2 regions of the Streptomyces sp. M-16 genome follow, and region 1 is predicted to be linked to the other one. Evidence: riboswitches for the same ligand, from Rfam matches in the RefSeq annotation. Region 1 holds a riboswitch; the other holds the start of a gene.
The links. Region 1 has a riboswitch for glycine ahead of gcvT (glycine cleavage system aminomethyltransferase GcvT). Riboswitches for the same ligand answer to the same signal wherever they lie in the genome.

Region 1 (5,511 bases):
CCGGCGCCGAAGAGCCAGCCGGAGCCGAAGATCGAGCCGACGCCGATCATGATCAGCGAGAAGAGGCTGAGCCCCTTCCGGTTCGCCGCGCTCATGTCCATGGAGGGTGTCCGTCCTGAGGGGGATGCCTTTTTTGCGACCCTATGTGCCGTTTTTTAAAGGTTTCAGAGGCGATAGGTGGCATCCACCAGGGACTTTGGTCACGAAAGGGGCCCGACCCCGCGGAAACGCGGCCGGGCCCCACCGCGGCTGGTTAGAGCGACGGGTACAGCGGGAACTTCGCGGCGAGCGCGGAGACGCGCGCCTTGAGGTCCTCGGCGTCGTACGACGGCTTCAGCGCCTGCGCGATGATCTCGGCGACCTCGGTGAAGGCCTCGGCGTCGAAACCGCGGGTGGCCAGCGCCGGCGTGCCGATCCGCAGACCCGAGGTGACCATCGGAGGCCGCGGGTCGTTCGGGATCGCGTTGCGGTTGACCGTGATGCCGACCTCGTGGAGGCGGTCCTCGGCCTGCTGTCCGTCCAGCTCGGAGTTGCGCAGGTCGACCAGGACCAGGTGCACGTCGGTGCCGCCGGTGAGGACGTCCACGCCCACGGCCTTGACGTCGTCCTGGACCAGGCGGGCGGCGAGGATCTTCGCGCCCTCCAGGGTGCGCTCCTGGCGCTCCTTGAACTCGGGCGAGGCCGCGACCTTGAAGGAGACCGCCTTGGCCGCGATCACGTGCTCCAGCGGGCCGCCCTGCTGGCCCGGGAAGACCGCGGAGTTGATCTTCTTGGCCAGCTCCTGCGTCGACAGGATGACACCACCGCGCGGACCGCCGAGGGTCTTGTGCGTGGTGGTGGTGACCACGTGGGCGTGCGGCACCGGGTTCGGGTGCAGACCCGCGGCGACCAGGCCGGCGAAGTGCGCCATGTCGACCATCAGGTACGCGCCGACCTCGTCCGCGATGCGGCGGAAGGCGGCGAAGTCCAGCTGGCGCGGGTAGGCGGACCAGCCGGCGATGATCAGCTGCGGCTTGGACTCCTTGGCGAGGCGCTCGACCTCGGCCATGTCGACCTGGCCCGACTCGTCGACGTGGTACGGGACCACGTTGTAGAGCTTGCCGGAGAAGTTGATCTTCATGCCGTGGGTCAGGTGACCGCCGTGGGCCAGGTTCAGGCCCATGATCGTGTCGCCCGGCTTCAGCAGCGCGAACATCGCGGCGGCGTTGGCCTGCGCACCGGAGTGCGGCTGGACGTTCGCGGCCTCGGCGCCGAACAGCGCCTTGATGCGGTCGATCGCGATCTGCTCGACCACGTCGACGTGCTCGCAGCCGCCGTAGTAGCGGCGGCCGGGGTAGCCCTCGGCGTACTTGTTGGTCAGGACCGAGCCCTGGGCCTCCATGACGGCGACCGGAGCGAAGTTCTCCGACGCGATCATTTCCAGGGTCGACTGCTGGCGCGCGAGCTCCGCGTCGACGGCGGCGGCGACGTCCGGGTCGAGCTCGTGGAGGGGGGTGTTCAGAACGGACATCAGGATCCCCTGGGGTCTCAGTTGTCGGAGTGGGTGAGCGCGGCGTACTCGTCGGCGGAGAGCACGTCCTTCGGCTCCTCCGAGAGGCGCACCTTGAACAGCCAGCCACCCTCGAACGGGGCGGTGTTGACGAGCGCCGGGTCGTCCACGACGTCCTGGTTGGCCTCGACGACCTCACCGGAGACGGGGGAGTACAGGTCGCTGACCGACTTGGTCGACTCCAGCTCGCCACAGGTCTCGCCCTCGGTGACGGTGTCGCCGACCGCGGGGAGCTGGGCGTAGACGACGTCACCGAGCGCGTTGGCCGCGAACTCCGTGATGCCGACCGTCGCGACGCCGTCCACGGCGTCCGACAGCCACTCGTGCTCCTTGGTGTAACGCAGCTGCTGGGGGTTGCTCATGACCTGATTCTCCTGGATGCGGGGGAGTGGATGTGAACAGTGGTCTCGCGGACCGAGACGGGCGCCGGGGCGCCGGAACACCGCCGCACGGCCGGCCGTACGGCGGTGGTGACTACTTCTGCCGCTTGTAGAACGGCAGAGCCACGACCTCGTACGCCTCATGCGTACCGCGAATGTCCACGCCTACGCCGGAGGTGCCGGGCGCGGCGTGCGCCGCGTCGACGTAGGCCATCGCGATCGGCTTGCCCAGCGTCGGGGACGGGGCGCCGGAGGTGACCTCGCCGATGACCTGTCCGTCGGCGACGACCGGGAATCCGGCGCGCGGGACGCGGCGGCCCTCGGCGATCAGGCCGACCAGCTTGCGCGGCGGGTTGGTGGCGGCGCGCTCGGCGGCGGCTTCCAGCGCGGCGCGGCCGACGAAGTCCCCCTCCTTCTCGAACTTCACGACCCGGCCCAGCCCCGCGTCGAAGGGGGTGAGGGAGGTGGTCAGCTCGTGCCCGTACAGGGGCATGCCCGCCTCCAGGCGCAGCGTGTCGCGGCAGGACAGCCCGGCCGGCACCAGGCCGACGCCCTCGCCCGCCTTGGTCAGCGCCTGCCACAGCGCCACGGCGTGCTCCGGGGAGACGAACAGCTCGAAGCCGTCCTCGCCCGTGTAGCCCGTACGCGCGATCAGCGCGGGCACGCCCGCGACGGTGCCCGGCAGGCCCGCGTAGTACTTCAGGCCGTCCAGGTCGGCGTCGGTCAGCGACTTGAGGATGCCGGGGGACTCCGGACCCTGGACGGCGATCAGCGCGTAGGCGTCGCGGTCGTCGCGGACCTCGGCGTCGAAGCCGGCGGCACGCTCGGTGAGGGCGTCCAGGACGACCTGGGCGTTGGAGGCGTTGGCGACGACCATGAACTCGGTCTCGCCCAGGCGGTAGACGATCAGGTCGTCCAGGATCCCGCCGTCCTCCTGGCAGATGTGCGTGTAGCGGGCGCGGCCGACGCCGACGGTGGAGATGTTGCCCACCAGCGCGTAGTCCAGGACCTTGACGGCCTCGGGGCCGGTCAGGGTGATCTCGCCCATGTGGGACAGGTCGAACAGGCCGGCCTTGGTCCGCACGGCGTTGTGCTCGTCGCGCTCACTCGCATAGCGCAGCGGCATGTCCCAGCCCGCGAAGTCGGTCATGGTCGCACCGAGCGAGCGGTGCAGCGCGTCGAGCGCGGTCAGGCGGGGGGCAGTGCTCATGGGTGTGGCTCCCGGGTCCCAGGGCATGACATGACGAGGACGATCCTCCCCATCTGTCATCGGAACCTGAGAGGTTCGCCGAGAGTTCCCGCGACACGGCGGGACGCCCTGGCTTGCACCTTGGGTGGAGCGCGGCGGCCGTCGGGGGACGGACACGTCGTCGCTCGCTTTTCAGATCTGCCTCATCCACGCGGTACGGGGCCTGAGAGATTCAAGGGAGGTACTTGCTCCTTCGGCGCCCGGGCACGGCCTCACGGCGTGCCGGGACTCTCCCGCGCGGATTCAAGCGGCCGGTATGCAGTTGGTGTCCAGATGGCGCACATCATTGCACGGGACGCTCGGGAGCGGGCAGTGGGGCCCTGGAAGAACGGGCGGACCGGAACCGAGGCCACCGGATTACCGTCTCTTTACACTCAGTGGGCACGGGGTCCAGGCGACCCGATTCGGGGGGAGACGATCACTGTGCGGAGATTCGGAGTGCTGGCGGCGACGGGAACGGTGGACGGGGTCCCGGCCCAGCGCAGTACGCGGCCGCGGCCGGCCGCCCGGGTCCGCGACCTGCGCGGCGCGGCGGTGGCCGGGCCGCGGCGGCTCGGATTCCCCGCCGGGGACATCGTGGTGGTGTCCGGCCTGCCCGGCGGCGGCAAGAGCACCCTGATCAAGCGGGCGGCCGAGGACGGCGGCGTCGACTCCCAGGACGTCCGCGAGCGCTGGGAGCGCCGGATGCCGGGGGCGCTGCCGTACGCCGCGTACCGGCCACTGGTGCGGGCCGCGCACTACTGGGGGCTGTGGCGGCGGCTGCGCACCGGGGACTCCGTCGTGGTCCACGACTGCGGCACCCAGGTGTGGGTACGGGGGATGCTCGCCGCCGCCGCCCGGCGGCGGGGCCGGTCGCTGCACCTGCTCCTGCTGGACACCACGGCCGAGGAGGCCCGCTCCGGGCAGGCGGCGCGGGGGCGCCGGGTCTCGGCGTACGCCTTCGCGCGGCACCGGGGTGCGGTGGGGCGGCTGCTGCGGGACGCCGAGGCCGGGCGCCTGCCGGCGGGATGCGACTCCGCGGTCATCCTGGACCGCCGCGCGGCGGCGGCGGTGGCGCGGATCTCGTTCTTCTGAGGACGGCTCCTTCTTCTGAGGACTGCTCCTTCCTTTGAGGGCCTTTGAGGGCGGCCTCGACTCCGGGGCGCCGATGCCGTGCTCCCGGCGTCCACGTGCTCAGAACGCCCGTTCCTCACGTTCTTCCGCGCGAGGACCCCGGGAGCGCGGCGCGCCCCTTCGGCTCGGCAGCCCTGTGCGGACTGCGCCAGGGGGTGGGGACGCGCGAAGGGCGGTCGGGGTGGGGCGGTAGCCTCGGGGCGACATCGGGGCGCAACCGTACGGAGGCAGGGGTACATGCAGGGCAGCGGCTGGCCGGCGAACGAGTTGGAACAGGTCCTCGGGGCGGCGCTCGGCCGGCCGGACGCCGGACCGCAGATCCTGGAGGCCCTCGGCCGCAGCCGGCTCTGGGTGCCCCTGCCCCACGGCGGCAGTCCCGACCACGCCGCCCTCGACCTCCCGACGATGCTGATCGGCGGGGAGGCGTACGTCCCCGTCTACAGCTCGGAGGCCCAGTTCCGTCACGGCGCCGGCCCCGCCATGGACTTCGCGATCGCCCCCGCCGTCGAGTTCGCCCGCGGCCTGCCGCCGCAGCTCGGCATCGCCGTGAACCCCGAGGGCGCCGTCGGGGTGCCGCTGCCCCCCGCCGCCGTCGCCGAGCTGTGCCGCGCCGGCCGGACCCCGCTCGACGGCCCCGCCACCGGCGGCCGCGTCCGGCTCTTCGAGCCCGACTGGCAGGAGGACCCCGTCGACTTCCTGGCCGCCGCCGCCGAGGAGTTCCGCGCCACGGGCGTGGTCACCGCCGCGCACCGCTGCCTCGCCAGCGTCGAGGCCGGCCCCCCGCAGCTCTACATCGGCGTCCAGCTGGTGGGATGGGATCCCGAGACGCGGAACGCCCCGCTGGAGGCCCTCGGCCGCGCCCTGGCCCGCGTACCCGCGCCCTGGCCCGTGCAGTTGATCCTCCTGGAGGCGGCCGAGGACCCGGTCACGGACTGGATTCGTGAGCGCGTACGCCCCTTCTACCTTCCCTAGCGCCGCTTAAGCTGGTTGGTACGGGTGGACGACGGGCGGACGAAGAGGGGTACCGGGTGAGTGCGTCAGGCACGGCCGCGGCCGGGCAGGTCGAGCACATGCTGCGCCAGGTGACTCCCGGGCGCTATGAGAGTTATGAGTCATTCCTGCACGCCCTCGCCGAGGGCAGGCTGTGGATGCTGCTGTGGCAGGGGCAACCGGGCTCGCCGGACGCCCAGTACGGCGGCATGGAGGTCGAGGGCCTCGGG
Region 2 (5,511 bases), on a different contig from region 1:
GCGGCGGCACCGCAACCCGCAGACCAGGGCGCACGCCGAGGCCACGATGAAGGAGCTCGTGGGGCTCTCCGTACGGCTCCACGAGGCCCTGGTGCAGACGGCCCTCGGGGTGCGGTCGCACTGACCGGACGGCCCCGGAAGGGGCCCCGACTACCCAAACCTGCCGAGCAGGTCCTAGGGTTGCTGTGTGAACGAGCTCGACGTTGTGGGTGTCCGGGTGGAAATGCCCTCCAACCAACCGATCGTGCTCCTGCGTGAAGTGGGAGGCGACCGGTACCTCCCCATCTGGATCGGTCCTGGGGAGGCGACCGCCATTGCCTTCGCGCAGCAGGGCATGGCGCCTGCCCGGCCGCTGACGCACGACCTGTTCAAGGACGTGCTGGAGGCGGTCGGTGAGGAGCTCACCGAGGTCCGGATCACGGATCTGCGGGAGGGCGTCTTCTACGCGGAACTGGTCTTCGCCAGCGGGGTCGAGGTGAGCGCGAGGCCTTCCGACGCCATAGCGCTGGCCCTGCGCACGGGAACGCCGATCTACGGCAGTGACGGCGTCCTGGACGATGCCGGAATCGCCATTCCCGACGAGCAGGAGGACGAGGTGGAGAAGTTCCGCGAGTTCCTCGACCAGATCTCACCCGAGGACTTCGGCACCGGCCCGCAGTGAGGGCCGGGGCGTGAGGGGCGCGGCCGCGGCGAAACGCGGGCCGCGTCGACCACCGGGAACTTTCAGCCCATTCGAGTAGCCTTTCCCCGCAATGGGGTACGGGAAACCACTCTCAGGGTGATTATCACTCGGCGTGCCGAGTGTGGCGATCGTTGACGCACCCCTGGTCACTGCCTACCTTCAAGGTGGCAGGTCAAGGACGGAGGGTCGGCGTGAGGATCACGGGCGACGGTACGACCGGGGGCACCCCCGCACGGAGTGACGGTGGGCCGTACCCGATGCACGGCGGCGCGCAGGGTTCCGCGCACCGTCAGCCGGCTTCGACGCCGGTCGGACCGGTGAGCGACGCTCCGGCGCCCGAGCAGGTCGGCTACCGGGGGCCGACGGCGTGCGCCGCCGCCGGGATCACCTACCGCCAGCTCGACTACTGGGCCCGGACCGGGCTCGTGGAGCCCAGCGTGCGGCCCGCGTACGGGTCGGGCACGCAGCGCCTCTACAGCTTCCGGGACGTGGTCGTCCTCAAGATCGTCAAGCGCTTCCTGGACACCGGGGTGGCGCTCCAGAGCATCCGCACCGCCGTCCAGCACCTGCGCGACCGGGGTTTCCACGACCTGGAGCGCATGACGCTGATGAGCGACGGTGCCACCGTCTACGAGTGCACCTCCCCGGACCAGGTGGTGAGCCTGCTCCAGGGCGGCCAGGGCGTTTTCGGCATCGCCGTCGGCGTGGTGTGGCGGGACGTGGAGAACGCGCTGTCGCAGCTGCACGGGGAGCGGGTGGACACCGGGGAGACCCTGGTGGGCCACAACCCCGCCGACGAGCTGGCGGCGCGCCGCAACCGGGCCGTCTGAGCGGCGCGGGGCGCCCGTGGCCGCGTTGTCAGTGGCGTAGGGCAGCATCGGTGCCGTGAGAGCCGCGCCGACCATCCTGCACCTGGACATGGACGCCTTCTACGCCTCGGTCGAGCAGGCGTCGAAGCCCAGCCTGCGGGGCAAGGCCGTCATCGTCGGGGGGCTCGGGCCGCGCGGTGTGGTGGCGACCGCCTCCTACGAGGCCAGGCGCTTCGGGGTGCACTCGGCGATGCCGACCGCCCAGGCCCGTCGGCTCTGCCCGAACGGCGCCTACCTGATCCCGCGCTTCAGTCTCTACCGGGAGGTCAGCGACCTGGTCATGGGCCTGCTGCGGGAGCTGTCGCCGCTGGTGGAGCCCCTCAGCCTGGACGAGGCCTTCGTCGACCTGGAGGCGGGCGGCACGGCCTTCGACTCCGCGAGCGCCCGGGCCACGGGGGAGCGGCTGCGGGCCGACATCGAGGCCGCCACGGGGCTCAGCGGATCGGTGGGCCTGGCCGGGTCGAAGATGCTGGCCAAGGTGGCCTCCGAGGAGGCCAAGCCGGCCGGGCTGCTGCTGATCGAGCCCGGGACCGAGCGGGAGCTGCTCGCGCCCATGTCGGTGCGGACCCTGCCCGGGGTGGGGCCGGCCACCGGGGAGCACCTGCGGCGGGCCGGGATCACCACGGTGGGGGAGCTGGCCGAGGCCGGCGAGGACGAGCTGGTCCGGATGGTGGGGAAGGCGCACGGGGCCGGGCTGTACCGGATGGCGCTGGGGCTGGACGACCGCCCCGTGGTCGCCGAGCGGGACGCGAAGTCGGTCTCGGTGGAGGACACCTTCGACGTGGACCTGCACGACCGGGTCCGCATCCGCTTCGAGGTGCAGCGGCTCGCGGACCGGTGCGTGGGGCGCCTGCGGTCCTCCGGGCACTCGGGCCGGACCATCGTGCTGAAGGTGCGCCGCTACGACTTCTCCACGCTGACCCGTTCGGAGACCCTGCGCGGGCCGACCGACGACCCCTCGGTGGTCCGGGAGGCCGCGGCGCGGCTGCTGGAGGGCGTGGACACCACCGGAGGCGTGCGGCTGCTGGGGGTGGGGGTGACGGGGCTCGCGGACTACACGCAGGAGGACCTCTTCGCCCAAGTGCTCGGCGCCGGGGCGGAGGAGGACGGTGCGGTCGCGGAGGGCGCCGCCCCGCAGGGCGTCGTGCCGGAGGGGGAGGAAGCGGCGGGCGAGCCGGACGGGGCCGACGGGACCGGTGCGGCCGGTGGGGTCGTCGTGGAGGCGGCGGGCGGGCCGGACGCCCCGGCCGCGCGGTACTGGCCGGCGGGGAGCGACGTACGGCACGCCCTGTACGGGCCCGGATGGGTCCAGGGCAGCGGGGTCGGGCGGGTGACCGTACGGTTCGAGCGGCCCGGATCGCCGCCCGGGCGGGTACGCACCTTCCGGATGGACGATCCCGAGCTGGAGTCCTCCGATCCGCTGCCCCTCGTGGGGCGGGCGGAAGGGGCGGCCGACGGGGCCTAGATCCGCTCGTCGGGCGGCGGGCGGTGGAAGTCGGCCGGCAGGGAGACGTCCAGGCCGTAGTGGTGGTAGAGCTGGAGCTCCTGCTCGGGGGACAGGTGGCGCCCGACACCGAAATCGGGTGCATCCCTGATCAAGGAACGCTCGAAGGGCACGCGCAGGGTGTCGTCCACCACTTCGCTGGGCTCCAGGGGGACGAAGGCGTCCCGCCCGAAGAGGCCGGTCCGGACGGCGGCCCATTCGGGCACGCCAGTGGCGTCGTCGAGGTAGACCTCGTCCACGGTGCCGATCTTGGCGCCGTTGCGGTCGAACGCCTTGCGGCCGATCAGGCTGCGCGGATCGATGTCGGTCTGCACGGTCCCTCCATACGGTCGCAGTGGTACAAGTCATTGGTAATGACTACGAAAGTGCATATTTGAAGAGGGGGCCACTCGGGAAGGCTCCAGATCCTCGCTGGTAGGCTGGGTATCGGCTGTTGACCCTGTGCGGGAGAGTCCTCCGAGTGAGTACGACGGAGGCGCCGAAGGAGCAAATCCTCCCCGGAATCTCTCAGGCATACGTACCGCACGTGGTGAGGCCACTCTGGAAAGCAGGGGCGGGTACCGGGCACGCAGTACCGGTTCCCCTCCTCACCGACGGTGAAAGCCGGACCTCAGGGGCGATCCCCGTGCGGCCCGGTGAAGCTCTCAGGTTGAGATGACAGAGGGGGAGGCCGTCCGGGTGCCCGCGCCGTGGTGCCCCTCGCAGGTCATACGACCAGGAGGCCTCCGTCATGACCGCCAACCGCATTCCGCTCTCCCAGCTGGAGCGAGGCATCCCCTTCGAGCAGCGTCACATCGGCCCGGATGCCGAGGCGCAGGCGAAGATGCTCGCCCAGGTGGGCTACGGCTCCCTGGACGAACTCACCGCCGCCGCGGTACCGGATGTGATCAAGACCGCCGAGGCGCTGAACCTGCCCGAGGCGCGCACCGAGGCCGAGGTGCTGGCCGAGCTCCGCTCGCTGGCCGACCGCAACCAGGTGCTGTCGTCGATGATCGGCCTCGGCTACTACGGCACCTTCACGCCCCCGGTGATCCTGCGCAACGTCATGGAGAACCCGGCCTGGTACACGGCGTACACCCCGTACCAGCCCGAGATCTCGCAGGGCCGCCTCGAAGCGCTGCTGAACTTCCAGACCGTCGTCGCCGACCTGACCGGCCTGCCGACCTCCGGTGCCTCCCTGCTCGACGAGGGCACCGCCGCCGCAGAGGCCATGTCCCTGGCCCGCCGCGTGGGCAAGGTCAAGGGCGGGGTCTTCCTGATCGACGCCGACGCGCTGCCGCAGACCATCGCCGTGATCGAGACGCGCGCCGAGCCCATCGGGGTCGAGGTCGTCGTCGCCGACCTGTCCGACGGCATCCCGGCCGAGATCGCCGAGCGCGGCGTCTTCGGCGTGCTGCTCCAGTACCCGGGCGCCTCCGGCGCCGTCCGCGCGATCAAGCCGGTCATCGACCAGGCGCACGGGCTCGGTGCCATCGTCACCGTCTCCGCCGACCTGCTCGCCCTGACCCTGCTCACCTCCCCGGGCGAGCTGGGCGCCGACATCGCCGTCGGTACCACCCAGCGCTTCGGCGTCCCGATGGGCTTCGGCGGCCCGCACGCCGGTTACATGGCCGTCCAGCAGCAGCACGCCCGCTCGCTGCCCGGCCGCCTCGTCGGCGTCTCCGTGGACGCGGACGGCAACAAGGCGTACCGCCTGGCCCTGCAGACCCGCGAGCAGCACATCCGCCGCGAGAAGGCCACCAGCAACATCTGTACCGCCCAGGTGCTGCTCGCGGTCATGGCCGGCATGTACGCCGTCTACCACGGTCCGGACGGCCTGCGCACGATCGCGCGCCGGACCCACCGCTACGCCGCGCTCCTCGCCGCGGGCCTGACGGCCGGCGGGGTCGAGCTGGTGCACGGCTCCTTCTTCGACACCGTCACCGCCCGGGTGCCCGGCAAGGCGGCCGAGGTCGTCGCCGCCGCCCGCGAGGGCGGGGTCAACCTCTTCCGGGTCGACGCCGACCACGTCTCCGTCTCGTGCGACGAGACCACCCTGCGCGCCGACCTCGACGCCGTCTGGGCCGCCTTCGGCGTCAGCGCGGACATCGAGGCCCTGGACGCGACCACCGCCGACACGCTGCCCGAGGGCCTGCTGCGCTCGGACGCGTACCTCGGCCACCCGGTCTTCCACCAGCACCGCTCCGAGACCGCGATGCTGCGCTACCTGCGCAAGCTCGCGGACAAGGACTACGCGCTGGACCGCGGCATGATCCCGCTGGGCTCCTGCACCATGAAGCTCAACGCGACCACCGAGATGGAGCCGGTGACCTGGCCCGAATTCGGTCAGCTGCACCCGTTCGCCCCGGTGGAGCAGGCGGAGGGCTACCTCACGCTCATCACCGAGCTGGAGGAACGTCTCTGTGAGGTCACCGGATACGACAAGGTCTCGATCCAGCCGAACGCGGGCTCCCAGG

Region 2: linked by a shared signal. The riboswitch ahead of gcvP (aminomethyl-transferring glycine dehydrogenase) and the one ahead of gcvT (glycine cleavage system aminomethyltransferase GcvT) in region 1 are both predicted to bind glycine.

What each region holds. Positions count from the first base shown of each region.
Region 1 covers NZ_JBFRER010000010.1:49,946-55,456, forward strand. Annotated here, with positions in the region: gene AB4039_RS07525 (APC family permease) at 1-101, opposite strand, end outside; gene glyA (serine hydroxymethyltransferase) at 254-1,510, opposite strand; gene gcvH (glycine cleavage system protein GcvH) at 1,528-1,911, opposite strand; gene gcvT (glycine cleavage system aminomethyltransferase GcvT) at 2,024-3,139, opposite strand; glycine riboswitch at 3,321-3,424, opposite strand; gene AB4039_RS07545 (AAA family ATPase) at 3,596-4,252, shown strand; gene AB4039_RS07550 (enhanced serine sensitivity protein SseB) at 4,529-5,263, shown strand; gene AB4039_RS07555 (enhanced serine sensitivity protein SseB C-terminal domain-containing protein) at 5,320-5,511, shown strand, end outside.
Region 2 covers NZ_JBFRER010000032.1:124,664-130,174, reverse strand. Annotated here, with positions in the region: gene ftsR (transcriptional regulator FtsR) at 1-124, shown strand, start outside; gene AB4039_RS17615 (bifunctional nuclease family protein) at 188-661, shown strand; gene AB4039_RS17610 (MerR family transcriptional regulator) at 874-1,512, shown strand; gene AB4039_RS17605 (DNA polymerase IV) at 1,568-3,016, shown strand; gene AB4039_RS17600 (PRC-barrel domain-containing protein) at 3,013-3,369, opposite strand; glycine riboswitch at 3,490-3,588, shown strand; gene gcvP (aminomethyl-transferring glycine dehydrogenase) at 3,786-5,511, shown strand, end outside.